DNA from 4 places in the Arthrobacter sp. MMS18-M83 genome. Region 2 is predicted to be linked to each of the others. Evidence: riboswitches for the same ligand, from Rfam matches in the RefSeq annotation. Region 2 holds a riboswitch; each other region holds the start of a gene.
The links. Region 2 has a riboswitch for S-adenosylmethionine ahead of metX (homoserine O-acetyltransferase MetX). Riboswitches for the same ligand answer to the same signal wherever they lie in the genome.
Positions count from the first base shown of each region.

Region 1: linked by a shared signal. The riboswitch ahead of OW521_RS19460 (aminotransferase class V-fold PLP-dependent enzyme) and the one ahead of metX (homoserine O-acetyltransferase MetX) in region 2 are both predicted to bind S-adenosylmethionine.
Region 3: linked by a shared signal. The riboswitch ahead of OW521_RS13535 (DUF1737 domain-containing protein) and the one ahead of metX (homoserine O-acetyltransferase MetX) in region 2 are both predicted to bind S-adenosylmethionine.
Region 4: linked by a shared signal. The riboswitch ahead of OW521_RS08910 (hypothetical protein) and the one ahead of metX (homoserine O-acetyltransferase MetX) in region 2 are both predicted to bind S-adenosylmethionine.

Region 1 covers NZ_CP113343.1:4,121,314-4,128,417, reverse strand. Annotated here, with positions in the region: gene aroA (3-phosphoshikimate 1-carboxyvinyltransferase) at 1-792, shown strand, start outside; gene rsgA (ribosome small subunit-dependent GTPase A) at 795-1,910, shown strand; gene hisN (histidinol-phosphatase) at 1,977-2,789, shown strand; SAM riboswitch class IV at 2,951-3,063, shown strand; gene OW521_RS19460 (aminotransferase class V-fold PLP-dependent enzyme) at 3,099-4,523, shown strand; gene OW521_RS19455 (class I SAM-dependent methyltransferase) at 4,574-5,350, shown strand; gene OW521_RS19450 (metal-dependent transcriptional regulator) at 5,380-6,093, shown strand; gene OW521_RS19445 (MFS transporter) at 6,120-7,104, opposite strand, start outside.
Region 2 covers NZ_CP113343.1:1,093,304-1,100,407, reverse strand. Annotated here, with positions in the region: gene OW521_RS05265 (DeoR/GlpR family DNA-binding transcription regulator) at 1-631, shown strand, start outside; gene OW521_RS05260 (histidine phosphatase family protein) at 641-1,321, opposite strand; gene OW521_RS05255 (CPBP family intramembrane glutamic endopeptidase) at 1,422-2,186, shown strand; gene OW521_RS05250 (VOC family protein) at 2,287-2,925, opposite strand; gene OW521_RS05245 (S8 family peptidase) at 3,102-5,519, opposite strand; SAM riboswitch class IV at 5,734-5,849, shown strand; gene metX (homoserine O-acetyltransferase MetX) at 5,863-6,999, shown strand; gene OW521_RS05235 (hypothetical protein) at 6,986-7,104, opposite strand, start outside.
Region 3 covers NZ_CP113343.1:2,857,015-2,864,118, forward strand. Annotated here, with positions in the region: gene OW521_RS13520 (glutamate--cysteine ligase 2) at 1-234, shown strand, start outside; gene OW521_RS13525 (O-succinylhomoserine sulfhydrylase) at 260-1,468, opposite strand; gene OW521_RS13530 (rhodanese-like domain-containing protein) at 1,469-1,879, opposite strand; gene OW521_RS13535 (DUF1737 domain-containing protein) at 1,876-2,133, opposite strand; SAM riboswitch class IV at 2,144-2,256, opposite strand; gene OW521_RS13540 (hypothetical protein) at 2,439-2,798, opposite strand; gene OW521_RS13545 (hypothetical protein) at 3,015-3,599, shown strand; gene OW521_RS13550 (aminodeoxychorismate lyase) at 3,641-4,582, opposite strand; gene cls (cardiolipin synthase) at 4,682-6,154, shown strand; gene OW521_RS13560 (MarR family winged helix-turn-helix transcriptional regulator) at 6,158-6,607, opposite strand; gene OW521_RS13565 (FAD-dependent oxidoreductase) at 6,720-7,104, shown strand, end outside.
Region 4 covers NZ_CP113343.1:1,892,910-1,900,013, forward strand. Annotated here, with positions in the region: gene OW521_RS08895 (ammonium transporter) at 1-877, opposite strand, end outside; gene OW521_RS08900 (helix-turn-helix domain-containing protein) at 1,128-1,703, opposite strand; partial or broken gene OW521_RS08905 (sodium:solute symporter family transporter) at 1,908-3,210, shown strand; SAM riboswitch class IV at 3,353-3,472, shown strand; gene OW521_RS08910 (hypothetical protein) at 3,488-3,808, shown strand; gene OW521_RS08915 (hypothetical protein) at 3,852-4,040, opposite strand; gene OW521_RS08920 (VIT1/CCC1 transporter family protein) at 4,309-5,472, shown strand; gene OW521_RS08925 (matrixin family metalloprotease) at 5,520-6,446, shown strand; gene OW521_RS08930 (polysaccharide deacetylase family protein) at 6,642-7,104, opposite strand, start outside.

The DNA.
Region 1 (7,104 bases), 2.0 Mb from region 2:
GCCCTGCTGCTGGTCGGTGCCCGCTTCGAAGAAGGCCTGCACCTGGAACATGTGGGCAAGCCCGTGCCGAGCCTCGACCACATCAACATGACAGTTTCGGTCCTGCGCGGCGTGGGAGTCCAGGTGGATGACTCCGTGCCGAACCATTGGCGTGTGGCCCCCGGCACCATCCAGGCCTTCGACGAGAGGATCGAGCAGGATCTCTCCAACGCAGGACCGTTCCTCGCTGCGGCGCTAGCCACCAAGGGAACCATCCGAATCCCCAACTGGCCAGCAAACACCACACAGGTCGGCGATCTCTGGCGGGACATTCTTGCCACCATGGGTGCGACGGTCACGCTGGACAACGGCACGCTGACTGTCACGGGCGGCTCCGAAATCCTCGGTGCGGACTTCGACGAAACCAGCGAGCTCGCCCCCACTGTAGCGGCGTTGTGCGCCTTGGCCTCAGGCCCTTCCCGGCTCACTGGCATCGCGCATTTGCGCGGCCACGAAACGGACAGGCTCGCCGCGCTGGTCGCCGAAATCAACCGGCTCGGCGGAGACGCCGAGGAAACCAGCGACGGCTTGGTGATCCGCCCCGCGCCGCTGCATGCCGGCGTCGTGCACAGTTACGCCGATCACCGCATGGCGACCGCGGGCGCCATCCTCGGGCTCGCCGTCGAGGGCATCCAGGTCGAAGACATCGCGACCACTTCCAAGACCATGCCGGAATTTCCGCAAATCTGGGCGTCAATGCTCAGTGGTGGCCCAGCGGCCGCGGACACCGGTTCGACGGAGACAAGCAACTAACGATGGCTCGCGACGCAAGCTCCTGGGACGAATCCGATGTCCGGATCCGCCCCAACAAGAAGGGCACACGCCCCCGCACGAAGGACCGCCCCAGCCACGACGACGCCGTGATCGGGCGCATCATTACGGTCGACCGCGGCCGCTACACCGCGATAGTGGGCGAAAGCTCGGACAACGAGCGCATCGTCATTGCGGCCCGCGCCCGGGAGCTCCGGCGCTCCCCGGTGGTCCCTGGAGACTTCGTGGCCCTCGTCGGCGATGTATCCGGAGCCCCGGATACCCTCGCCCGCCTTGTGCGCGTCGAGGAGCGAAAGACCCTCCTGCGGCGAAGCGCCGACGACACGGACCCGATCGAACGGGCTGTGGTGGCCAACGCCGACCAGCTCGTGGTGGTGGTTGCGTCTGCCAACCCGGAGCCGCGGACCGGATTCATCGACCGCGCCTTGGTGGCAGCGTACGACGCCGGGATCGAGCCGCTGCTGCTCGTCACCAAAGCGGATGTCAAGGATCCCACGGAACTGCTCGCGAACTATGTGAGCCTTGGCTTCCCCATCATTATCAGCCGGACGGCCGATGCAGGGGCCTCCGGAATCGACGCTCGCTCCGACGATGGCTTGTCCGCCCGGCTTGATGGCGACGCCGTCGGCCAACTGCGGGACTATCTCGATGGCAAAGTCACCGTTCTCTTGGGCCACTCCGGCGTCGGGAAGTCCACCATGGTGAATGCCCTCACCGGCGCCGAGCGCGCCACCGGTGGGGTCAACGCTGTCACGGGACGGGGCCGTCATACCTCGTCCTCAGCCCTCGCATTGAAGCTCAGCGACGCCCCTGGCGGCAGCTGGATCATCGATACGCCCGGCATCCGTTCTTTCGGCCTGGCCCACGTGAACCCGGATCGCATCCTGCACGCCTTCCCGGATCTGGAACCCGGAACGGAATCGTGCGAGCGGGGTTGCAAACACGATGCCTCTGCGGTCCGTTGTGGCTTGGATTCGTGGGTCGCTGATGGCCATGCCGGCGAGGCCGGCGCCGCCCGCCTGGCGTCGTTGCGTCGGCTCCTTGGCGCGGACCCCCGCATGGAAGTCCAAGAGGCCAAGGAATTGGGCACGGTCAATTAACAGCAGGGCCAACTGACCGCGCGGTACCTCCCCGGTTCACTGGCGAATAGACGGTAGTTTGGAACCATGACCCAACCCGATTCGAGCTACAACGACGACCTGCGGCTGGCCCATGTCCTGGCCGACTCCGTCGATTCCCTGACAATGGAGCGGTTCAAGGCACTGGACCTTCAGGTGGAGACCAAACCCGACCTGAGCCCGGTGACCGATGCCGACAAGGCTGCCGAGGAGGCAATCCGCGGGCAGCTCTCCCGTTCCCGCCCCCGCGACGCCGTCCTTGGCGAAGAATTCGGCAGCACCGGCCACGGCGCAAGGCGTTGGATCATCGATCCCATCGACGGGACCAAGAACTTCGTGCGTGGCGTGCCCGTCTGGGCAACGCTGATCGCCCTCGTGGACGAGGGCGAAGTTGTGGTGGGACTTGTCAGCGCTCCGGCGCTCGGCAAGCGCTGGTGGGCGGCCAAGGGCTCGGGCGCCTACATGGGCCGATCACTGGCCGCAGCCACCCGGCTGAAAGTCTCCAACGTGTCACGGCTTGAGGATGCCTCGCTTTCCTACTCCGAGCTTTCCGAGTGGAAGCAGCACGGCTCGCTCGACAACTTCCTGGGCCTTGAGAACGATGTCTGGCGCAGCCGCGCGTACGGCGATTTCTGGTCCTACTGCCTTGTGGCCGAGGGCGCCGTGGACATCGCCGCCGAACCGGAACTCCAGGTCTACGACATGGCTGCCTTGGTGCCAATCGTGACTGAAGCCGGCGGACGCTTCACGTCCCTGGATGGCGCGGATGGTCCCTTCGGCGGAAACGCCGTCGCTACCAACTCGATCCTGCACTCCGAGGTCCTCAAGAGGCTCAACCCCGAGCTCGACGACCTCCTCTAATCCACTCTATTCACTGAATAAACGACGGCGGACGCCCCCATTTTCGGGGCGTCCGCCACTTTTTCTTCGGCAGAAGGCACATTTTCCAGCGATCGTAACAATCCGCTTAACAATCGCGGTCACATTGGAACCCGCCTTGCGGGTGTCCTAGTCTCATTACAGGTCACGAGTGCCAGCGCGAAACCCCGGTTTGCTGGCCGGCAACCCTCCATCGCGGCGGGGTGCCCCGGGTGACGACCCGGCCGGTCCGGAACGGATGCGGCAAGCGCGGACCCCCTGCACGCAGGGGTCCCTCTTGAGTGAGGTCCCATGAGCACAGCCACGTTTACTTCTCCCGCTCTCCCGCAGCACAACGAAGCCGTGCAGCAGCGCGGTGAATCCCGGTCTCCGGCATCCCGTCCGTTGGCCGCGGTGACTGGCGCAGAGCTGCAAGCGCCCCTGATCCAGGGCGGCCACGTCCGCTACGCCAACCTTGACTACGGCGCCTCGGCGCCTGCCTTGACCGTAGTTTCGGCATATCTCAACGAGATCCTCCCTTACTACGCGAGTGTCCATCGCGGTGCAGGCTATGCCTCGCAAATCAGCACCTCCGTCTATGAAAACGCCCGCAACATAGTCCGCGACTTCGTTGGCGGCCGGGCAGACGATTCCGTCATTTTCACTCGCAACACCACCGATTCGCTCAACCTCCTGGCCGGCTGCCTGCCTGTCGCGGACGGGCGCCACATTGGCGAAGTCCTCTACCTGGACATCGAACACCACGCCAATCTCCTGCCGTGGCAAGGCGTTCCGCACCGCAGCATTGTGGCAGCGGGGACTTTGGCCGACACTGTAACCAATGTGCGCACGGCACTCTCCCACGGAGGTGTCAGCCTCCTGGCAGTCACGGGTGCCTCGAACGTGACGGGCGAGATCCTGCCCATCAAGGAACTCGCCGCTTTGGCCCACGAATTCGGTGCGCGGATTGTTGTGGACGCGGCCCAGCTCGCTCCGCACCGCCGCATCGATATCACCGCCGCGGATGTTGACTACTTGGTTTTCTCCGGGCATAAGCTCTATGCGCCGTTCGGTGCAGGCGTCCTGGTGGGCCGTCCCGACTGGCTCGACGCCGGCACACCCCACCTTGCTGGAGGCGGAGCAGTCCGCGAAGCACGCCTTGACTCCGTGAGCTGGGCCACGGGACCGGCCAGGCACGAAGGAGGCTCGCCGAACGTGCTCGGCGCGGCCACTCTCGCACGGGCCACGCAGGTCATCGCCAGCCTGGACCACGAGGAATGGCATGCCCACGAAGCCGGCATCCGTACGCATTTGGTTGATGGCCTCAATGCGATCGACGGCGTGACCGTCCACCAGATCTTCAGCGACACCGATCCCCAGAACACCATCGGCGTGGTCAACTTCTCGCTCCAAGGCTATGACGCAGGCCTCGTGGCGGCCTATCTTGCGGCCGAACACGGCATTGGCCTCCGCGACGGGCGTTTTTGCGCCCATCCATTGCTCAAGCGCTTAGGCCTCCCGTCCGGATCCTTGCGGGCCAGTTTCGGCGTGGGGTCGCGGCTGGAGGACGCCACCCGGCTCATCGCAGGCATCCAGGCCCTCAAGAGCAACGGCCTCGGCTGGGACTACGTCGTGGATGCGGGCCGTTGGGTCCCTGCGAACGACCACCGCAGCTACCCGGAGTGGGCTCCCAACACCCCCGGGACCGCGGGCGCAGCTCCCTGCAGTACCGACTGATTGCGATAGATTCGTAGGGTATTTTTCACGTCCTACGAAGGAGTTCCTGCGTGGCCCCGCGACCCAAAGGCACGTCCGCCGGCCCCAAGCTTTATGAGGAACGGCGCCTTGAACTCGGTCAGAGCTTCCAGGACGGCGGGGAGCACTATGACCGGGTCCGGCCCGGCTACCCCGCGGATTCAGCCGATTGGCTCCTGCCGGAAGGGGCGCAAGACGCGGCGGACCTGGGAGCCGGGACTGGAAAGTTCACGGCGCTCCTGGTAGAGCGCGGCCTGGCCGTCTCCGCAGTGGACCCTTCCACGGACATGCTCATGCAACTGCGCAAAATGTATCCACAAGTGATCGCCCTGGAGGGAACGGCCGAGGCAACTGGACTGGCGGACTCAGCATTCGACGTCGTCAGCGTTGCCCAAGCCTGGCACTGGTGCGATCCCCTCGCAGCCAGCACCGAGATCGCCCGGATCCTGCGCCCCGGGGGAGTTGTCGGCTTGATCTGGAACCAGTTAGACACGTCCGTGCCCTGGGTCCACCGCTTGTCCCGCATCATGCATGCCGGCGATGTCCACAAACCGGACTTCCGGCCTGTGGTGGGACCGGAGTTTGCGGGCCTCGAAAGTCACGTGACGCATTGGGAGGATCCTGTGACTCCGGCTGACATCCTCGAACTGGTGAAGTCCCGCAGCTACTATCTGAGGGCGAATGACGCCACCCGGGCCAAGGTGATGGGGAACCTCCAGTGGTATCTCTTCGAGCATTTGGGTCATACGGAGGGCGAGGTCGTCCCGCTGCCATACGTCACGCAGAGCTGGCGGGCGTGGAAGGCCTGAGGCCGCCGGTTCAAGATAGGCTTGTAACCGTGAAGACCAGTGCGCCCTCCTCCTCGATCGAGGACTACGTCAAGGTCATCTACTCCTTCACGGAGTGGCAGGACAAACCCATCACGTCCTCGCAGCTGGCGCACCGGCTAGGCGTCGCCAATTCCTCCGTCTCGGAGATGGTCCGCAAGCTCAAGGACCAAGGCCTGGTGGACCACCAGCCCTACAGCGCCATTACCTTGACTCCCCAGGGAATGCAGCTTGCCCTGGGCATGGTCCGCAGGCATCGCCTGATCGAGACGTACCTCGTGAGGGAATTGGGCTACAGCTGGGACGAAGTCCATGACGAGGCCGAGATGCTTGAGCACGCCGTCTCGGACACCTTCATCGATCGTATGGCAGCCAAGCTGGGCAATCCCGGACGCGATCCCCACGGTGACCCTATCCCCGCCGCGGACGGTTCGGTGACCCTGCCGCATGCACACCGGATGATCGAGCTCGACGACGGCCACTCCGGGAAGATCACCCGGATCAGCGACGAGAACCCGGAGTTGCTACGCTACCTGTCTGCCGAGGAAATCGACCTTGATGCGAACATCCAGGTAATTGGCCGCAAGCCATTCGGTGGGGCCCTGGTGGTCCGGATCGGAAAGGGCCCAGGCAGCCGCGACTACGATCTCGCCGACGAAGTCACGTCGGCGCTTTGGGTTGCCACCGATACCGCGCACGAAGGTTGCGTCCTCGCGGACCGCTGACGAAGCTGTGTTTTAGAAAGCACTGGTCAGGCGCGCTGGGCAGCCGTCCCGCCGTCGTCGGGGGCTGGTCCTTCCGGAGATTCCGTCACGGCAGGGGCCAAGACCGGGTTCCGGATCCCGACGGCGGATGCCGCCGCCCCGATGAAGAACAGCACTGCGGTGACCACCACGGCATTGATGAGACCTTGGCGGCTGAAGACCGGGCCGATGATAAGCCCGGCGAACGCGATGCAGATCAAGCCTGCAATACGGGCTACAGCGTTGTTCACGGCGGAGCCGATCCCTGCCTCTTCGGTGGGAACGGCACCCAGGATAGCCGCGGTGAGGGGTGCCACCAGGGTGCTGAGGCCCATTCCGAAGACAATCTGCCCTGGTAGCACTTGCGTCCAGTAGTTCAGGGGTTCCTGGACGGCCATGGTCATGAGGAACCCTATTCCACAGATGAACGGTCCCGCCGTCATGAACCACCGAGGACCGTACTTGCCGGCCAGTCCGCCGAAGAACGAGGCCGTGAGCATAAGGATCACGGTCGCCGGAAGCAGAGCGATTCCCGCAGTGGTCGCTTTCATTCCTCCGACTTGCTGCAGATAGATGCCCACGGCAAAGAAGCCCAGCGACAGGGCGCCATAAATGGCCAGTGTGGCCAGGTTTCCCCAACCGAAGTTGCGGATGGCGAAGAGCCGCAGCGGCAGCATTGGCTCCGCGGTCCTGGCTTCGTGGATCAGGAACAGGGTCATGCCGACCACCCCGACGGCGAGAGGCATCCAGACCAGCATGTTCCCCCAGCCCATCCGTCCCTGTTCGATGAAGGCGTAGACCGGGCCACCCAGTCCCACCATGGCCAGGAAAGCGCCGAGGTAGTCAATCTTCTTGTTCCTGTCCGTGGCGGCGTCGGACTTCCGCAACCCTGCCAGAATCGGCCAGATGGCGACGGCCGGAATCACATTGATGAAGAAGATGACGCGCCAGGACAACAGATCCACCGAGGCGCCACCGATGAGCGGAGCCACG
Region 2 (7,104 bases):
CGGTGCAACCACGGGATCAGTGTCCTACGAGCTCCCGGGGCGTTACAACAGGGATGACCACGCGGAGGCGAAGCAGCAGATTGCCCTGGCCGCTTCGGAACTCATCGTGCCCGGGGCCGTGATCGGACTCAGCGGCGGGACCACCAACACGGCCCTGGCCCAAGTCCTGTCCACCCGCGAAGACTTGAACGCACCCTCCAACCGGCCCATGCTGACGGTGGTCACCAACGCCATCAATATCGCCGCCCAGCTTGCCGTGCGCCCCAACATCAAGATCATGGTCACCGGTGGCATCCTGAACCCGCGTTCCTACGAACTTGTGGGGCCCTACACCGATGTCATCATGCAGAAGGTTGCCCTGGATATCGCCTTCATCGGCGTCAACGGGGTTGATCCGAAGATCGGCCCCACCATCACGGACGAGGGCGAGGCGATGGTGAATACCGTCATGGCGCGCCGTGCCACGGATTCCTATGTCCTCGCCGATTCCACGAAGATCGGCAAGCGCGCGTTCGCGGCGATGGCCGGGTACGATTTCCGCCGGCTCATCACCGATTCCGGGATCACTCCCGAGGACAAGGCCGCATTCGAAGCCAGCGGCACCGAAGTGATCGTGGCGAAGGACGCGTAGCTGTGCCCGTCAGAAAACCATCGGTGGAGCGTTCAGCACGGTTTCGTCCGTGCTGCGCTGCACCCATTGGCTGAACGGTGTGTCGAGATCGTACTTGCCCTGATCGTTGAGGATAAGGGTCCGTAGCGCCGCGTTGCCCGGGTTGTTGAGGGACTCGAAGTACTCCACCGACCAGTGGAACCACCGCATGCAGAAAAGACGCATCGTGAGGCCGTGGGTCACCAGCAGGGTGTTGGGCGCGTAATCGGGTTTTTCCCAATGCCGGTACAGGGTTTCCATGAAGGACGAAATGCGGTCGTAGACATCGGAACCTGATTCGCCTTCCCGGAACCGGTAGAAGAAGTGGCCGTAGAGGTTGCGAAGCTCCTTTTGGTCCCCGATGTCTCCGGCGATCTGGAAGTTGGCCCAGTCCTGTTCACGCAGCCTGGGTTCCTCGATCACCCTTTCCGTGAGGTTGCCCAGATTCAATGCCTCAAGAGTTTGGTATGCCCGGAGGTACGGCGAGACGTAAACGCACACGGGCTCGCCGTCGAGCTTCTTGCGCAGCTCCTCACCCGCGGCCCTGGCTTGCTCGACCCCGAGCTCCGTCAGCGGGATGCGGTAGTCGGGGACACGGTTGTAGATGGAAGTGTCGGCGTTGGCGGCGGACTGGCCGTGCCGGATCATGAAGATTCGTGCTGGCGCGCTCATCCCACCAAGCATAGGGTCCGCTGCCGCCCCTGCCGTGCAGGCGACCCCCGGAGAATGAACTCCCGGGAAAACATCAGCCAAATGCAGGCAAGATAGGAGCATGCTCCTTGCCTCAACGCGCCGGCTGCGCGCCGAAGTGCTGATAGTCCTTGGCCTGTCCCTGGGCCAATCGGCCGTGTACTCAGTGGTGCAGTTGTTGGACAAGATGACTCGGGCGCCCCTGTCCCAAGCAACCTCCACCCTCAATCGTTCCCAGAACACCCGTGAGTACTTCGATCTCACGTACCAGTTGCTCGATATTGCCTTCGCCCTGGTCCCCGTGGTGCTGGTGTTCTACTTCCTGTCGATCCACCGCCAAACGGCAGAGAGTGCTTCGGGATTCACGCGTCTGGGCTTCAACTTCGCCCGCCCGGGCCGCGACGGGCTCCAGGGACTGGGTCTCGCCGCGCTGATCGGAATCCCGTCGCTGGGCCTCTATGCGGCGGGCCGCGCCTTGGGGATCACGACGGCGATCATCCCCAGCGGCCTGGACTCCTACTGGTGGACAGTGCCTGTACTGGTCCTGTCCGCGGTGCGGCACGCCGTCGTCGAAGAAGTCATCGTGGTGGGCTACCTCCTGGACCGTTTCGGGAAGTTCGGATGGAGCACGCCGCTGGCGATCGGGCTCAGTGCGATCCTGCGCGGCAGTTACCACCTGTACCAAGGCTTTGGGCCCTTCATCGGCAACGCGGTCATGGGTTTGGTATTCGGCTGGATCTACACCAGGACCAAACGGGTCATGCCACTCGTGGTGGCGCATGCACTCCTGGACATCGTGGCATTCGTCGGCTTCAGCATCTTCGGCAAGGCGATCGGGCTTGGGTAGGCGGCGCCGTTAAAAGGATTCGGCCGCCATCGCGGGTGACGTCATTGGCACCCGCCCATGGCGGCCGAAGTTTTGAGGGCCTTCCCAGCCCGATAATCCGTCAGATGGTGACGGCTCCGTTGGCGGTTTCGAACGTTACCGACATGATTCCAGGCGTTCCGTGGGGAGCCATCCATTGGACCGCAACGTCCTCAAGGGGTTTCTCCACGGGTTCCCCGAGCCACTCGGTGACCCGCTCCGCCGAACCAGCAATGGTGAGGCTGGACATCTTGACGTCGCTTGGGTAGACGAGGGACGGGTGAAGCGCGGGGTCGCCTTCCCAACGGAGCAAGTAGGGGACCTGGGGATCGGCGATGAGCCCCAGGATGCCGATTTGCGACCAGACGAGTTCGCGGCCGTCCGGAAACTTGCGGTTGCCGGGGACGGCGGCGCGTCCGAGCCGTTGTTCGAACGGGCTCAGGTCGTCCACAGCGACGCACCAGCCCATCCAACCACCTCCTGCGGCGGAGCGTGCACGGACGGCTTGTCCAAAGGGTGCCTTGTCGGATGCCGGGTGGTCTAGGACCTCGACAACTTCCAGGTATTTGTGGTCAGCAAGGGGAATGATCATGTTCCGGGTACCGAAGCGCGGGTGCACTCCGCCCCGGACTGCGTCCACTCCCAATGCTGCGGAAATCCGCTCGGTGGTGGCCAAGAGGCCATCTCGTTCACAAGCGTAAGAGACGTGATCCATGCGCATGGCTTCATCTTGGCACTTTGTGATGGAGCTCTCAGCTAAGTCAAGCCTAACCAAGGTGGGATGTATCGAAAAGGCAGCTCAGAGTCACTTCGGGACGGGCGAGGACGGAAAAATACTGCGTTCGTCACAAAGCTTCCGGAGCCCGCAATGCCGTTTGGGAACGGCCGCCTGGCGGCTCAGCCGGCGAGGTAGTAACCCGAAGTGTCGGCGATGAGCTGGACGGTGCCGCTTGAGCTGTTCGTGAAACTCACCGTGCCATCGGCCCCGACGGGCGTAATAGCGAAATTGGGGACCGTCTGGCCCGGCCCGTAGTTCAAGTTCGAGGTATTGGGCGCCGTCCCGCCGGCGAAGGCGGTGATGAAGCCGGCTGATGTCGGCTCCGTAACGGTGATGTTGAGAGCCACAGCAGAGACTCCGGAGACGGGAACGCCGCCCTGACCCGTGATCTGGACCCTGATGGTCTGTCCAGGGGCGACGGGACCGCCCCCGGTTCGGCTGTCCAACTGCCTCTGTGGCGGGACCAGCACTCCGAACGCGCCCGGCTGGCTGGGAGCGGCGCCGCCGATGACATAGCCGAAAGTGTCGGCAATTAGCTGGACAGTGCCGCTGGAGCTGTTGGTGAAGGAAACTGTTCCGTCGGCGGAGACTGGAGTGATGGCGAAGTTGGGGACGGTCTGGTCCGGCCCGTAATTGACGTTCGAAGTGCCAGGCTTGGCTGTCCCTCCGGCGTAGGCAGTGATGTAGCCGGCGGCGGTCGGTGCGGTGACGGTGATGTTCATGGCGACGGCGGAGACGCCGGTGGGAACGTAGCCGCCATCGGCGAGCTTCACCTTGATGGTCTGCCCGGGCCCGATCGGTCCGTTGATGGCGCCGGTGCCGTTTCGGGTGTCCAGCTGCCTCCGCGGCACGTCAAGGGATTTGAATGTTCCGGACTGGGTGGGCGTGCCGGCGAGGTAGTAGCCGGAGGTGTCGGCGATCAGTTGGACCGTGCCGCTGGAACTGTTGGTGAAGGAGACGGTTCCGTCGGCGGCGACGGGGGTAATGGCGAAGTCGGGGACGGTTTGTCCTGGTCCGTAGTTGACGTTGGAGGTATCAGGCTTGGCGGTCCCTCCGGCGTAGGCGGTGATGTAGCCGGCCGCCGTCGGGGCGGTGACTGTGATATTCATGGCGACGGCGGAGACGCCGGTGGCAGGGATTCCACCCCGGCCTGTGACGGTGAGGCTGACGGTCTGTCCGGGCGCGATTGGCCCGGTGACTCCGCCGGTACCGTCACGGGTATCCAGAACACGGTACGGTGCACGGGAGACGAAGCCACCGGCCGACACAACGGCCCCGTTGTTGTCGCTTGGGCCTACGTAAAGAAGACGGTTCGGGGTTCCCTGCCCTGCGGGAGCCGCGATTGCCCCCGGCGTGGCTGAAGACGTCAAAGTCGCAGCCACCTGCGCAGGGCTCCATGAGGGGTGCAGGAAGAGGAGCATGGCGGCGGCCCCCGCCACGTGGGGCGCCGCCATCGACGTGCCTTGGAGGATGTTGGTGGCAGTGTTCGACGTGTTCCAGTCGGAGGTGATCTGAACCCCTGGTGCGTACAAATCGACACAGGAACCAAAATTGGAAAAGGTAGCCTGTCGGTCAAATGCATCGGTGGCGGCCACTGTGATGGCCGCTGGCACACGACTTGGGGACAAGGTACAGGCGTCGACGCTCGAATTACCCGCGGCCAAGGTCACGGTGATGCCATTGTCGATGGCATTTTGCACGGCGGCGTCCAGGCTTTGGTTCGGGTCGCCCGACAGGCTGAGGTTGGCGACGGCAGGCTGCCCGGGGTGGGCCTGATGATCCTGCACCACCCAGTTCAGGCCGGCGATGACGTCCGAGGCATTTCCGCCGCCACTGCAGTTGAGGACACGAACCGGGACGATCGTTGCCGACTTGGCAATACCATAGGTACTTCCCGCGGCGATGCCAGCCACATGAGTACCGTGACCAGCCTCCGGCGTTGGAGCGCTGGTGCACGGATCCGTAGCCGGTTCCCCGGCGAAGGCGCTCCATCCCGATGTCACTCGTCCGCCGAAATCCACGTGGGTTCCCAGCACGCCGGTATCAACCACGTAGACGGCGACGCCTGCGCCGCTGGCGGGGGGCGTGTAGGTTCCGGACAAGGGAAGCGTGCGCTGATCGCTGCGATCCAGACCCCAAGGAGCACCGTCCTGCGTAGTGTCAATCCTCACTGGCGTGTCACGTTCGACGGCAGCAACACCGGCGGACCTGGACAATTCTGCGGCTTTCTGGGCGGTGGCCGCCACGACTGCGCCCTTGACCGCATGTGAGAACGTCTTCCCAACACGGACGCCTTGAGACCGCAACGATGCCGTCTCTCCCGCAACATCGGACCCGTCGGTGTACCGCACAATGTAGCGCGCTTCGCCGGCGGTCGTGTCGGGCTCGAGTGAGTCCACGCTGACGTCGCTGGACGGGTTCGTTTCAACGCTGGCCTGCCGGGCGGGTGCGGCCTGGGCCGCGGCTGGTGGTAATAAGCCCAGAGGCACCATCAGGAGCGCCGTTGTAGCTATGGCCAGGCGCTGGGCGAAGCGCATGGATCCTCCTGAGATTGAAATTGCCTTGCGTGTTGTTGGCATGGACCATATGCAGACTGCCGTACCTGATTCTATCGAGTCACACGCGCATCATGCTCCCCTTCGGTAACTGGCCTCTCCGGGCCCGCTTCCATGAACAAAACGCGGCCAAGTGTCACATAGATGTCATAATCTTCGTCAGAAGGGGTCCGGTTTTCCTAGACTCTTTGTATTAGGTCATGAGTGCCAGTGACAGCCCCGGCTTGCTGGCCGGCAACCCTCCTCTCGCGGTGGGGTGCCCCGGGTGAAGACCTGGCCCTTCGCTTTGTTGGCGGCGGGCAAGCGCGATGTGAGGTGTCAACGAATGACAATTGCTGCAACAGCCATACCCCTTTCCGGCACCCAGGACGGAAAGCTCAAGTATGTTTCCGTGGGTGGACTCGAACTGGAGGCCGGAGGTTTTCTCCCGGACGTCGTCCTTGCGTACGAGACGTGGGGGCGGCTCAACGCGGATGCTTCTAACGCCGTGCTGGTAGAACATGCCCTGACCGGCAGCACGCATGTGGCCCGTGGCGAAAGCGACGAAGAAGGCTGGTGGGAGCAACTCGTTGGACCCGGGGCAACCATTGACACGGACCACTACTTCGTCGTCTCCGTCAACATCGTGGGAGGCTGCTACGGCAGCACCGGGCCGTCGTCGAGCGCGCCCGATGGCAAGCCGTGGGGTTCCCGTTTCCCGCTGGTGACGCTGCGGGACAGCACCACGGCGGAAGCCCGGCTGGCCGACGCCTTGGGGATCCATAGCTGGCACACGGTGGTGGGCGGATCCATGGGCGGTGCGCGTGCCCTGGAATGGGCGGTCAGCTATCCGGACCGCGTGAAGCGATGTGCCGTGATTTCAATCGGGGCGTACAGCACTGCCGAGCAGATCGCGTTCGCGCAGGCCCAGACGCTCGCCATCCGGCAGGACGCCGATTTCAACGGTGGTGACTACTATGGCCAGCGCGCGCCCGAGGCGGGATTGGCCCTCGCCCGGCGGATCGCCCACATCACCTACCGCTCAGCGGAAGAACTGGATTTCCGCTTCGGCCGGAATGCACAGGGCGGTGAAGCGCCCCTCCAGGCTCCCGCGTTGGGGGACCGGGGCCGGTACCAGGTGGAGAGCTACCTCGACCATCAGGGAAGCAAACTGGTCCAGCGCTTCGACGCCAACAGCTACATCGCCATCACCGAGGCGCTCATGAGCCACGACATCACCCGCGGCCGGGGTGCCCTGGAGGATGCCCTGTCCGTGGCCACTGCCACGTTCTTTGTTGCCGCGGTGGACTCGGACCGGCTCTACTTTCCGGAGCAATCCCACGAACTGGCCAAGGCCTTGCCCGGCGACGTCTGCGTGCACGTCATCGAAGCGCCCATCGGCCACGACGGGTTCCTCACTGAGATCGGCCAGCTCGGCCCCCAACTGCGGGAGGCCTTCTTCGGCCGAATCAGCCGTTCATGATCTCCTGGCGGAGCTTCATGTAGTCCTCCATGGCAATTTTCCCGTCGCTGTACTGCTGGTCCAGTTCGGCAAGTTTCCGGGCCCGGTAGCCATGGGGTGCCGTGT
Region 3 (7,104 bases), 1.8 Mb from region 2:
GCGAAGGCCGGCGTGGCAGCCATCCTGAGCCGCGGCAACGGCGCCATCGAACAGCGTGGTGTTGCCGATCGCTGGAGCGAGAACAACGGCGGGGCGCCCGACGCCTCCGGGCTGGCCGCCGTCGTCGAGCACGCCGTTCAGATCACGATGCGATCAGAGAGGGACGAGAGCGACACGAAGCCGCAGCCTGTCCTCACCTGGGTGCGCCAGGACTGGCGCGAGGCGCCCGGCTAACCACGCCGGGGCTAACCCGCACCTGCTAGACCTGCTTGAGTGCCCGTTCCAGGTCCCGGATGAGGTCGTCCACATCCTCCAGTCCCACCGAAAGCCGTACCACACCGTCAGCCAGCCCGATGGCCGCGCGGCCTTCCGGACCCATGGCACGGTGCGTGGTGGTGGCGGGGTGGGTGATGAGGGACTTGGAGTCGCCCAGGTTGTTTGAGATGTCGATGACGGAGAGCCCGTCCAAAAGCGCGAAGGCGGCCTCTTTCGCCGAGCGCCCCGCAGAGGCGAGCAGTTCGAAGGTGAGCACCGTGCCGCCGGCCTTCATTTGCTTCGCGGCGAGCTCGTACTGCGGGTGCGACTTCAAGAGCGGGTACTTGACCCAGCTGATGGCCGGCTGTTGCTCAAGCCATTCCGCGATCCGCAGCGCTGACGCCGAGGAGTGGTTCACGCGCAGCCCCATCGTTTCGAGGCCCTTGGTCAGGACCCAGGCGTTGAACGCGGAGAGGGATGGCCCGGTGTGTCGCATGAGCTGCTTGACGGGACCGTCGATGAACTCCTTGGTGCCCATGATCGCTCCGCCCAGGACCCGGCCTTGGCCGTCGATGTGCTTGGTGCCCGAGTAGACGATCACGTCCGCGCCCAGATCGCCGCAGCGCTGCAGCAGGGGAGTGGCAAAGACATTGTCGACGACGACGGTGGCGCCCGCCGCGTGGGCCAGTTCGCTCACCGCGGCGATGTCGACGATTTCCTGCATGGGGTTCGACGGCGACTCGAAGAACACTGCCGTAGTCGGCTCGGACAACGCGGCACGCCACTGGCCCAGGTCCGGCCCGTCGACGAAGACGGTCTCGACTCCCCAGCGCGGCAGGATCTCGTTGAGGATGACGAAGCAGGAACCGAACAGTGAGCGCGCGGCAACCACCCGGTCACCGGCTGCCAGCAACGCACCGAGGGCGGTGAAGACAGCGGACATGCCCGACGCCGTCGCGAAGCACGCCTCGGTGCCTTCGAGCAGGCGGAGGCGCTCCTGGAAGGTGGCCACGGAGGGGTTGCCGTAACGGGAGTAGACGAAGCGTTCGTCCTCTCCGGTGAACGCGCGCTCGGCTGCTGCCGCGGACTCGTAGACGAAGCCGGAATTGAGGAAAACGGCCTCGGAAGTCTCCTGGAAATTGGTACGGTCAAGGCCACCGCGGACTGCCTGGGTGTCAGGGCTCCAGCCGGCGGCGTCAGGATTGAAAGTCACTTAGATGTTCCCCAGGTTCGTCGGAAGTCCACGGTTTTTCCAGCCGTTGACGGTTCGCTCGCCATAGCGGTCAGGCTCGCCTTCAAAGCCCTCCAACACGTTGTAGGCGGTGTAGCCGGCCTGTGTTGCGGCGATGGCGGCGGCGATGGAACGCTGGCCGGAACGGCAGAGGAAAACCAGCTCGGTGCCATCAGCCTCCGGGGCCTGCTGCGTCAGCTCTTCGATGAAACGCGTGTTGGGGATCCCGCCGGCAAGGTTCCACTGGATGAACAGGGGATCGTTTTCGGTGGCCTTGGTGTCTGGAATGCCGATGTGTGCCCACTCGCCTTCGGTGCGGACGTCCACCAGGATGGCGCCCTGCTCCAGTTTGGCCCAGGCGTCGTGCGGGCTCAGGTCGCCTGCGTAGCTCATGCGTGGCCCTCGCCGTCGAACTCTTCGTCGAGTGCATCCACTGCAGATGCGACTGCCGCATCCGCGCTGGCGATCGCCGCGGGGAGGACGATGGCCTGCGCCACGATCACGTCCGTGCCGTTGAAGGTGGCAGCCGGGCTGCCGTGCAGCACGTAGCCTTCCGAGAGCGCGGTGGAGATCCGCTCGCAGAATTCCTTGGTGTCGGGACCCGTGATGAGCCGGTAGGAGAGTTTTTCTTCGGTGGGTTCAGGCATTGGTGCTCCTCAGTCACGCTTGCAGTTCGAAAGTGTCGATACGCCGAGTAGTCACCTGAGGCACCCCGCCGGAGAGAGGGTTGCCGACCAGCAAGTCAGGGCTTCGCGCTGGTGCTCATTACTCAAGAAGAAAATAACATCCACGACGGCGGCCCGCACCACCGGCCGTCGTCATGTTCCGTAACCGGGGCGGCGGCCTAGCGGATCCGAGCGAAGAGCAGCGCTCGACGTCGGCCCTTGCGGGACCCGAATGCCCCTGCAAATATGTGGCAGGATCACGCATTTACCCAGCGTGGCTGGCTGAGCTAGGCCTCGGTTTCCCTCGGAAGCGGTTCCAGGCTTGCTTGGATCCGTCGTGGCAATGGTTTGGACTCTTGCACAAAATACGACGGTGAATGATGGAAGGTAGTGCCTTGATGCTTTCGGATTTCGAGCAACTCGTGGACGGATATCCCGGTGGCCGTGGCCAAGGCATGCAGCGAGAGGCTGTTGTGATGAGCTAAGGCAAAAACCACGCCTGACAGGGCTTCGAAACCTTCTGTCTCGTAGATTTCCTGTACCAAGTTGGACATGGCATTCGCATCGTCGATTGATCCCGCTGACGCGGCAGTCGCCATGGCAGTCAGCGACCATGCAGCGGAGTCGGGGCTGATGTAAATGCTCATGACGACACCCTACGGACTCAAGCCCACTTGTGGAATGGGCGGAAACGTTTCCTCGCCAACCCAAGCCTGATGCGCCGGCCCCAGAACCGGCGCATCAGACGTTTTTATCCGGCTGGGTGCCGCTGGCCCTAGAGGCAGATCGCCCTCCCCCAGCAGGGTTCACGAAACTAGTTAACTACCGCGGCCATGGCGGCACAATAGAGTGTAGCGAGCCAAATGACCCTGCCCGCTACACTCGGATTCATGTCGGGTCATGGGGGAACCAGAACGGTAGCGGTATTGCTGGCGGGGCTGCTGCTCGCCGCCGGGATATCCGGCTGTGAATATACCGACGCCGGTGATCCGCGGCCGGCTGCCGCACCCATGCGGACTTCTCCGCCGCGGGTCCCGGTGCCCACCAAGGATCAGGCCACAGCCGCCCTTGAAGCCAACAACCTGGTTATCGCTAGACACCTGCTCGGGCAAGCATCCGGGGCAGTGATCCTGGAGGACTCCGGCGCCGTGGGCGGCGCGGTCAGCGGAGTCAGCAAGAGCACCAAGGTAGAGACCGCCGGCTCGTACACCGTGACGGCGGCCTGCGTTGGTGCTCCGGAGGTCCAGATGGTCATCGGCCAGGATCCGCGGACCGGGTTGGCCCCACAGGACCAGACGTTCGATTGCTCCGCCCCATACACGGGAGTTGTTCAGCTGCAGCCGGGGCCGGTCAGCGTCCAGATCCATGTGGCGCGTGCCAACTCGGGCGCCTCCGCCTCTGCCGGAGCTGGAGAAGTCGCCGCGGTGAGGATTACGGCCAGTGGCTGAGAGGCGAGGCAGATCCTGAGTCAGTAGTGCCGCGATGGCGCCTATTCAATCCCCGCGAACAGCTCGTTGAGCTCGGCCGTGAGCTGCTTGCGCATTGCCGGGGTGCCGATCTCCCTGCCATCTATGTGGTTGACCGGCGCGATGAGCCTGATGCTTGAGATCAGCCACACGGCGTCGGCGTCGAACAGGTCGTTCGGGACCAACGGGCCGTAGCCGAGCTCCCAGCCGGCCGCCTTCGCTTTTGCGAAAAGTGCGTCTTGCGAGGTGCCGGGGAGGATGCCGCTGTCCAGTTGCGGAGTGATGAGGCGCTTGACCGTGCGCACGGAACCGGCGCCGTCGTCCACCGTTTCAACATGCGCCAGCAAAACGGTGGAGGTCGGGCCTTCTAGGACTCGGCCGTCTGTTGAGGTGAAGATCGCGTCGTCCGCGCCTTGCTTGTGCGCATAGCGCAGAGCGGCCATGTTCACGGCATAGGACAAAGTCTTGGCACCGAGCAGCAGCCAGGGGGCGCGCTCGCCCGCATCCGTGTCGAAGCCGCGGTCAAGAAGTACGACGTCGATGCCCGTCTCGCGCTGCCGGCGACTGCCCGCGGGGGACGGCGAAGCCTGGATCCAGCATGTGGGAGTCGAAGCGCCTTCGACGCCGCGTGTCACCAGAAGCTTGATGACTACTTCGTCCTCGGCCGGGCTCGGCGCGGGGAACGCGTCGCGGAATTCGGTGATTGCAGTGTTGATCGCCTTGCGCCATACCTCTTGATCGGGAATGTTCAAGTCCAGAGCGCGGGCTGAGCTCTCGAGCCTGTTCAAATGGGCCTGTACTTTCCGTGCCCGGCCCTCGAGGGCGAGCAGCGATTCGAAGACGCCGTCACCTCGGGTGGCGCCCAGGTCCGTGGCCATGAGCTGCGGCTGGCTGGAATCGGCGATGCGGCCGTTTTCGAACGCGGGATCCAGGAAAACGAGGACCGTCGAGGCAGGAAAAGTCATGCTTCCAGCTTAGTGCTGGCCCGCAGCACGTGAGGTCAGCAGCGGTGCGCCAGATAGGCTGTGCTGACTGCTAGTTCTTTTGACCGTGGGGGTTGTCGAGTGCTGTTTCCTTTTCAGCTCGGGATGGAGTGGACCTGGCTCCTGGGCGCGTGGGCGATCGCTGAAATCATCCTGCGCATCGTGCTGCTTGGGGTCATCCCGGGGAACCGCCGTCCCACCACGGCCATGGCCTGGCTCCTGGCCGTCTTCCTCGTCCCTTCCGTCGGTTTCGTCCTCTTCCTGTTGTTCGGCAATTTTCGGCTGTCCCGCCGTCGTCGTGAGCAGCAAGAGGAGGTCAACGAACGGGTGCGTGCCGGCACCTCGGCGATCGCCTCCGCCGTCAGTACATACTCCGGACCCGAATGGGTGACGTCGGCGGGTGAACTGAACCGGCGGCTCGGCTCGCTGCCGATGGTGGACGGCAACTCCGTGGAGCTGATCCCCGGCTACGAGGAATCACTCAAGGCCATGGCTGAAGCCGTGCGGGGGGCCAAAAAGTTCGTCAACGCGGAGTTCTACATCATGAGCAGCGACTCCGTCACCGACGAACTCCTCACCGAGTTGGAAAACGCGGCCGCGCGCGGTGTCAACGTGCGGCTCCTGTTCGACCACATCGGAACGCTGCGGATACCGGGTTACCGAAGGCTGGTACGCAGGCTCAGGGGTGGCCAGATCCAGTGGCGCCGCATGCTGCCTCTGTTGCCCGTCCTCGGTCAGTGGCGCCGTCCCGATTTGCGGAACCACCGGAAAATCCTGGTGATCGACGGCGAAGTTGCCTTCACCGGCTCCCAGAACCTGATTGAGCCCTCCTATAACAACCCCAAGCACCGACGCGCCGGCCGTAAATGGGTGGAGCTCATGGCCCGCATGGAGGGGCCGATCGTTGCCACCCTCAACGTCGTCTTCGCCACCGACTGGCTCAGCGAAACGGACGAGTCCCTCGAAAACCAATTGCAGGTCTCGGTCCGAGCGGCGCCCGGCAGGATGACCGCCCAGGTGGTCCCCAGTGGCCCGGGATTTGTCACGGAAAACAACCTGCGCCTCTTCAACACGTTGATCTACTCGGCCCAGCACCGCATCTCGATTTGCAGCCCTTACTTCGTGCCTGACGATTCGCTCCTGTATGCCATCACGACGGCGGCCCAGCGTGGCGTGGATGTGGAACTTTTTGTGTCCGAGAAGGGCGACCAGTTCCTGGTGCATCACGCGCAGCGGTCCTACTACGAAGCGCTCTTGGAAGCCGGAGTGCGGATCTACCTGTACCGGGCACCGTACGTGCTGCACGCCAAGCACTTCACGATCGACGATGAAGTTGCGGTTCTCGGTTCAAGCAACATGGACATGCGCTCCTTCTCCCTCAACATGGAGGTCTCCGTGATGCTCCTGGGTGCGGAGGCCGTGGACAGTATGCGCTCCGTGGAGTTTTCGTACCGGGAAATGTGCCGCGAACTGACCCTGGACGATTGGCTGGACCGGCCGATGCTTGCCAAGTACGTGGACAACGTGGCGCGATTGACGGCGACGCTGCAATAAGGGTCAATCCTCGGCGCAGGCTTCGTCTGCGGGTTCGGCATGGATCCGCGACAGCAGCCCGTGGAGTTGGAAGAGTTCATTCGCGGAGAATCCGGCAAAGGCCTCGCGTTCGACGTCGGCCACGGCAACTTCGATCGAACCCACCGCGCGTTTGCCTTCCGCGGTGATTTCCACGATATGGCGGCGGCGGTCCGCTGGATCGCGGCGGCGTTCTGCGAGCCCGTCGCGTTCAAGATCGTTCAATACGGCCACGAGTGCGCTGGCGTCGATCGAGAGGATATCGATGAGGCCTTGCTGGCTGATGGGCCCCGACTCGTCGAGCCGGCACAAGAGGACCGCATGCCTCGGACTAAGACCGGAGAAGTCCAGCGCTTGGCGAAGACGAGTGTTCATGATGCGCCCGTGGCGCGCCAAGAGAAACCCCAATTGTTTGCCCGCTGCTGAAGGACTCATCGAGAAAATCTTATCACTGAGGAAATTATTGTTCATTTTAAATCGTTGTGATTCATGAACGATCTGAGCGGCACCAGCCGAGCAGCGTGAGCTTCTTACCTAAGGAGTTGCCATGAATGATCAGGCCCATCGCCCCACTGCGGTGGTTATCGGCGGAGGCTACGGTGGCATCGCGGTAGCCAAGGCGCTCGACGAACATGCGATCGTCACCTTGGTGGAGCCCAAGGACGCCTTCGTCCACAACATCGCGGCGCTACGCTCCGTGGTCCAGCCCGACTTCCTGCCGCGCATGTTCCTGCCGTACGACCGGCTGCTGGTGCACGGCGAAGTGTTGCGCGATCGAGCTGTCAGGGTGGACGGACACACGGTCGAGTTGGCTTCGGGGGCCAATTTGATGCCGGACTATATTGTTCTCGCCAGTGGTTCCAGCTACCCCTTCCCGGCCAAAAGTGATCGGCTGGTCACCACCGACGCCATCGCCCGCTATCAAGCCGCAC
Region 4 (7,104 bases), 800 kb from region 2:
AGCCCGCGACGGCGCCGGACGCGGCACCGAGGGACGTCGCATGGCCATCGCGGAGCCGCTCTACGAGAAGCCAGCCCAGGAGCGCGGCGCTCGTGGCCAGGAGGGTGTTTGTCCAGGCGAGCGCGGCGATTCCGTCAGCTGCCAGTTCCGAACCGGCGTTGAAGCCGAACCACCCGAACCACAGCAAGCCGGCCCCGAGCATCACGAAGGGGAGGTTGTGCGGCCGAATGTTGGGGTCCTTCATGAATCCGAGCCGTTTGCCGAGCACTACTGCAAGCATGAGCCCGGCCATGCCGGCGTTCATGTGCACTACCGTGCCACCGGCAAAGTCAAGGGCTGAGATCTTGCTGCCGATGATCCCGGTGGATCCAAAGAGGCCGCCACCCCAGACCCAGTGGGCAATAGGCCCGTAGACGAGGGTGACCCAGAGGCCGGCAAACAGCAGCCATGGGCCAAACCTGACTCGTTCAGCCACCGCGCCACTGATCAGGGCGACCGTGATGATGGCGAAAGTCGCTTGGAATCCGACGAAGACCATGTCCGGCAGCCCCGGGGCTTTCCCACCGATGACGCTGGTCAAACCGCTGAGTCCGAAGTTCGCGAAGGGATCTCCGATGAAGCCGCCCAGGGTATCCGGGCCGAACGCTAGTCCGTAACCCCACAGGGCCCAAACCACCGCGACCACGCCAATGGCGCCAAAGCTCATCATCATGATGTTGAGGACGGACTTCATCCTGACCAGGCCGCCGTAGAAGAACGCCAAACCTGGCGTCATGAGAAGGACGAGGGCGGAAGCTGCAAGCATCCAGGCTGTTGCGCCGGGATCCAGGGTCTGGGGGCTCACATCCAGCCCTACGCTAAAGAATGCTGAGTTCATTTCGGGAGCCTTCCTGCATATACGGCGCTCCATGGCGCCCGCACGGCGAGACCAATTTTTAAACGAACAGGTCCTGGTACCTCACGAGGTACCGACCTTGACGAGTTGCGTTGACTCGAAGGTACAGCCGCGCTGTTTCGGTAGTCGGCAAGAATTATTTCAAGCACGTAACGCAGAAGGCCCGTGGGTTAATCCTGAAGTCAGCCAGGTTTCCGGCTTGTTACGCTCCGCGCGTCGCAAGGAGCCAGCATCAGCGGCTGGCTGCCGGCACCAGTATCCAGAGCACCTCAACGGGCTCGTCCGTGGGGTTGACCCAGGTGTGGGGCTCGCGGCCCGGGAAGGACAAGGTGTCCCCCTCCCCGAGCTCGTACTCCTCATTGGTGAGGATCAACTTGATGCGCCCCTTGACCACGTGCAGGACATCGACGTCGCAATCAACGGCGTAAAGCTCGGCTTCTCCGCGGCCCCGGGGTTCGATGGTTGCCTGCAGAATCTGCAGCCGCCGCTCTGAGCGGGCGGTCAGGAGCCGCTCCACGATCCCCTGCCCACCGAGCGAAATCCGCGGACCATCGTCCCGCCGGGTCAAGTGCGTTTCGGGGGCGGCAAATAGCTCGCCAATTGAAACTGAAAGGACTTGGCAAAGCGTCACAAGGGAAGCAACCGACGGCGATGTCAGGTCCCGCTCGACGCGGCTCAGGAAACCCTTGGTCAGGCCGGTGGCATCCGCGACCTGTTCGATGGTGAGCCGCTGCGATTGGCGGGCGGCACGGATTCTGGAACCGATGGCAACGGGTACATTGCTTGGTTCAACGGGGAGAGCCTTCATTCACGAACCTTTCAGGCCGTTGCTACGGCCCTGTCATTGCAGCAATAGTAGCCGGATCGCTGGCATGGCGGGCCTTTTGGCAACGCCGGAGCGTCTCGCGGGGAAGTCGGCGTCTTGACTGTTACTCGCATCACTACGTATCCTCATAGGCAACAAGTGTTGTTTGTCAGGCATACATCACGGACCATTCTCCCCAATCACCAGCTGGTGGTGGCCATCGGTTCGGGGGTTCTCCTCCTGAGCTTGCTTTTCGCCGGCACCATCCAGCGGCTGAAGATCTACACGGTCTCCCAGATGCTGAGCCTGCGCTACGGCCAGCGTGCCACGCAGACCTCCGGCATCGTCATGCTGGCCTACACCCTCATGCTGTGTGCCACGTCCACGGGCGCCTACGCCACCATCTTCGTTGTCCTCTTCGGCTGGGAGCGCTGGCTCGCCATCGCCGTCGGCGGCGCAATCGTCCTGGTCTACTCCACCATCGGCGGCATGTGGTCCATCACCCTCGCCGACCAGGTGCAGTTTCATCATCAAGACGGTGGGGATCTTCTTCCTCATGCTCCCGTTCGTCCTCAACGCCGCGGGCGGCCTCGACGGCATTCGTGCCCGGGTTGACGCCAGCTTCTTCCAGCTGGACGGCATCGGAGCCCAGACCATCATCACGTATTTCGTGGTCCACACGCTCGGCCTGCTGATCGGCCAGGACATCTGGCAGCGCGTCTTCACCGCCAAGATCCCCAAGGTGGCCCGTTGGGGCGGCGCCACCGCGGGCATCTACTGCGTCCTTTACGGCGTGGCCGGCGCCCTGATCGGTCTGGCCGCACGGGTTGCCCTGCCTAGCATCGACGTCAAAGCGCTTGGCAAGGACGTCGTCTACGCCGAGGTGGCAACGCACATCCTGCCGATCGGCATCGGGGGCCTGGTCATGGCCGCAACGGTCGCCGCCATGATGTCCACCGCCTCCGGTGCCCTCATTGCCGCAGCCCCGGTGGCCCGCGCTGACGTTGTCCCGTTCGTGGCCAGCTGGTTCGGCAAGACGATCAACACCGACGACACCGAAAACCCCGAGCACGACGTCAAGGCCAACCGGTACTGGGTCCTTGGCCTGGGCATCGTGGCGGTGTTGATCTCGATGGCGGCGCAAGACGTCGTGGTTGCCTTGACCATCGCCTACGACATCCTGGTGGGCGGCCTCCTGGTCGCCATCCTGGGTGGCTTGGTCTGGAAGCGCGGCACGGGCATCGCCGCGGCATGGTCCATGGCCGTCGGCTCGGTCCTGACCTTGGCCTTGCTCATCGCTTACGCCACGGGAATCATCCCCAGCGAAGACGGCGTCTACGCAAACGATCCCATCTACTGGGGCCTCGGCGCGTCGCTGCTCATCTACGTCGTGGTCTCCCTCCTCACGCCTCCCACGGAGCTCGAGGTCCGCGAGGCCTGGGACCGCCGCGTTGCCGGTGCGGTCACGGAGGAACTCCCGTTGGAGGTCCACCCGGTAGCCAGCCACTGAGCATCACAGAATAAATCACGACGGCGGCGCCGCACCTTCTCGTTCGAGGGGCTGCGGCGCCGCTGCCTCGTCCGGAGCGCTTCACGCCTGGCGTCCTTGCTACAGAGGCACCAGGGCGAGCCGGCCTGTACAGTAGGAAGAGCTTCAAGAGATGTGGCGCCAAGCTCCGACTTGCCATACGCCAACCCCATGTTCACGGGTGGTTCGGATGAAGAAGCGGCCCGACCCGGACCAGAGACAACCGAGCGGGCAAGAGCACCTCCACCAGGAGAAGGCAATGCCTTTGGAAACCGGCGCTACCGCCGCAGCCAGCCACACCACACAGCCAAGCACCCTGCCCGCGTCCCGGGCCAGGCGGGTTGACGAGTTCGTCCGGGTGATTCCCGGCGTCGACCTCTCCCAGGGTTCCATCACGTTCGTGGTGGACGGCCGGCTGGAACGCTTTTGGCATCACGAGCCGCGGCTCATCACCCAAGCCCTCTCGCAAGCAGTCCAGCCTGCCCGCTGGTTCCCGGCCACACGGAAGCTCACGCTGACGGTGGCCGCAACCGGGCACCGGGCCGGCGTGGAACGCCACTTCATCCTGAGCGCGTTTTAGCTACCCAGATTCAGCGAGTCGGGGCCATTCGACGCTGCCGGGGCTATTCGATCTCTCCAACCTCACGGTGTTCGTCGACGTCGAGCGGAACCGGCCGTTCGTCGTCGTCGAGGACCTCGGGTTGTTCTTCCCAGTCCTCGTCCACCTCCAGGTCCTCGTTGTAGTCGTAGGCGGGATCGGCCTCGACCGTGGGACGGTCGGGGTGGCGGGCGTGGGTCTCGGTGCTGTCCATGGTGCAACCTCCGTTCGACGTGCCGCTGAGCCCATCGCCAAGGCAGATCAGGCAGCCGGTCACCACGCCACCCCGCCAATTCGTGGACCCTGTCCATCCATCCCAGCACTGCCCCCTCCGGTGGTCAAGGCTTAGCGGGAGCCTCCCGGTTTTTGAGGCATACCTAAAACATCGAGTAAGGATTACCAGCCGAAAAACCGCGGAAATTGGCGATAAAGTGGACGTGCAATGAGGCGATGAAGCCCGCCCCAGCAACTCAGGAGTCCCGGTGCACCCGCACGCAAAAACCCCGCAATCAGACAGTCCGTTCGACTCAGGCAGTCCATCGCAAGACGCAGCAGCCACCAAGACTCCCCCGTCGTCGTCGGACCTCAAGCGCTGGCGGCAGTACTTGGCCGACGAACGTGCCGAGGCCGCCGTGTACCGCGAACTGGCGCAGCGCCGCGATGGTGAGGAACGCGAGATCCTTCTGGCCCTCGCAGAGGCCGAAGGCCGCCATGAGGCACACTGGCTCAAGCTCCTCGGCGAACACGCAGGCATGCCGAAAGCAGCCTCCATCCGTAGCCAGCTGCTTGGCTTCTTGGCGCGGAATTTCGGTTCGGTGTTCGTCCTGGCCCTCGCGCAAAGAGCGGAAGGCCGCTCCCCTTACGCGAAGGATCCAGCGGCAACCCGGGCAATGGCGGCCGACGAACAGATTCACGAGGAAGTTGTCCGCGGCCTGGCGACGCGCGGCCGCAACAGGTTGTCCGGCACCTTCCGCGCCGCGGTATTCGGTGCCAACGACGGCCTGGTCAGCAACCTTTCCCTCGTGATGGGCATGGCTGCCACCGGTGTGCCCGCAACCGTGGTCCTCTTCAGCGGTATCGCCGGCCTGTTGGCAGGCGCACTGTCCATGGGTGCCGGCGAATATGTCTCGGTCCGCTCGCAACTGGAGCTCCTCAAGGCCACCCGCCCCACCCAGGCGACGCTGACCGCAGCCCCGTCCCTGGACATCGAACACAATGAGCTCGTCCTGGTGTACCTGGCCCGGGGCATGTCCCACGAAGCCGCCGAACACCGCGCCGCCGAACGCATGGGCCTCTACAGCTGCGATTGCGATCCCAGCCTCTCGCTCCATCCCGAGGTTGAAGAAACCGTGAACGAGCACGAAGCGATTGGCTCCGCTTGGGGCGCCGCCATCTCCAGCTTCTGCTTCTTCGCCTCGGGCGCCATTGTGCCGATCCTGCCGTTCATCTTCGGCATGACAGGCTTCGCTGCGCTCGCTGTGGCCGGTACGCTGGTGGGCATCGCGCTTCTGTCGACTGGCGCCGTCGTCGGCTTGTTGTCCGGAACCTCGCCGCTGACCCGCGGCCTCCGCCAACTCGCCATCGGACTCGGTGCGGCCGCGGCCACGTATGGGCTGGGGCTCGTTTTCGGCGCTGTCATCCGTTAGTGGCATCGGCCCCTCGGGGCTCGGGAATCAGGGACTTGGGGGAAGACTTGCATTCGAACTACGGGTACGACGGCGGTCCGCCACCTCCGCAACGGCAGCCCAGTACCGCTGTCGCACTGTTCCGAAACCTCATGGTCGTGGCGATCGTCGCGGCCGTGGCCGTACTTGCGAGTGGTTTCCTCCGGGGCGATCCCCGGATCACTGGCCTGCTTCCGAACCTGGGTCCTTCGGCCCAGTCCCCAAGCCACAACTCTTCCCAAGGAGCAGATTCCGGGCAAGGGGCGCAAAAAGCCGCGCGTGCCCCGGACACCCCGCCGCCCGGCCTGGAGGAAGCCGGCCACGCGCTCGGCTCCCCCGCCAAGCCAGCCGTGGCAAGCAACTCCTACAAATTCTTGGCCACCAACGCCGACGGCACACCCGTGGGCTACTCACCGTGCCGACCCCTGCACTATGTGGTCAATGCGGCCCTGGCCCCTGCCGGCTCCGAGGGGCTCATCGCCGACGCCATCGCCAAAATCTCTGGAGCCACGGGCCTCAAATTCGTCAACGACGGAGCCAGCACCGAAAACCCCGCAGAGAAGCGCAAGCCATACCAACCGGCCCTCTACGGGGATCGTTGGGCACCGCTGCTGATTTCGTGGACCACCCCCGAGGCCGCCCCGGCATTGGCTGGATCCGTTATCGGCACCGGCGGCAGCACCATGTACAGCTTCGGCTCCGGCCCCAAGAGCTATGTGACAGGAAGCCTGGAACTGGACGCGCCGCAGATCAAGGGACTGCTGGGCGTCCCCGGCGGTGCCCATTACGTCTCGGCGGTGGTGCAACATGAACTGGGCCACGTGGTTGGCCTTGACCACGTGGAGGATCCGGTCCAGCTCATGTACCCGGAGATCGGCGCCCCGGATGGCTTGGCGGCCGGAGACCTGAACGGCCTATACAAACTCGCATCCGCACCCTGCCGGAGCGACCTCTAGACTGGCCCACCCTGTAGCCCCGCTCACCCCCACCACCGGGGGACATGCCCAACCTTCAGCCCCAGCAGTGGACATATGAGTGCTATGTCCACTCCTCGTGGCCAAGGCAGGACATGCTCAATGGACCCTAGGCAGTATGTCCACTGCCCCCGGCCAAGGCTGGACATGTCCCCGGGTGTTTGATTGGAATCCGGGCTAGCTCAGGGCAGTTTCCCGCACCCGGGCAGGCTTGAAGCTGGCTCCCGCGCCAGGAAAGGACGGTACCTCGATCCGGGCGTGACTGTGGATCTCGTTGACGGTGGCCTTCGTGTGTTCGGCAATCCGTTCCATGGTTGTCACCCACATCCCGTCCATCGCTTTGACCCGTTCAATCAGTTGTTCCAACGCAACTGCCTTGGAAGGGCGGCCCGAGATGAACGGGTGGTTGGTCAGGACGAAGCAACTGCCTTGGGCGTGGTGGGCCTCGGCTTCCAGGGTCCACATTTCCAGGACCTTGGCCGGACTTTCGATGACGCCACTGCCTGTCACTCCCGGGTAGAACGCGTACTGTTCCCAATCATCCAGCGCCCAATCCACGGGAATCTCCACGATGTCCCGCGAATCGATGTCCCGTGAATCACCCTCTCCTAAATCACTGTCCCCTGAATCGCCCGGGGCA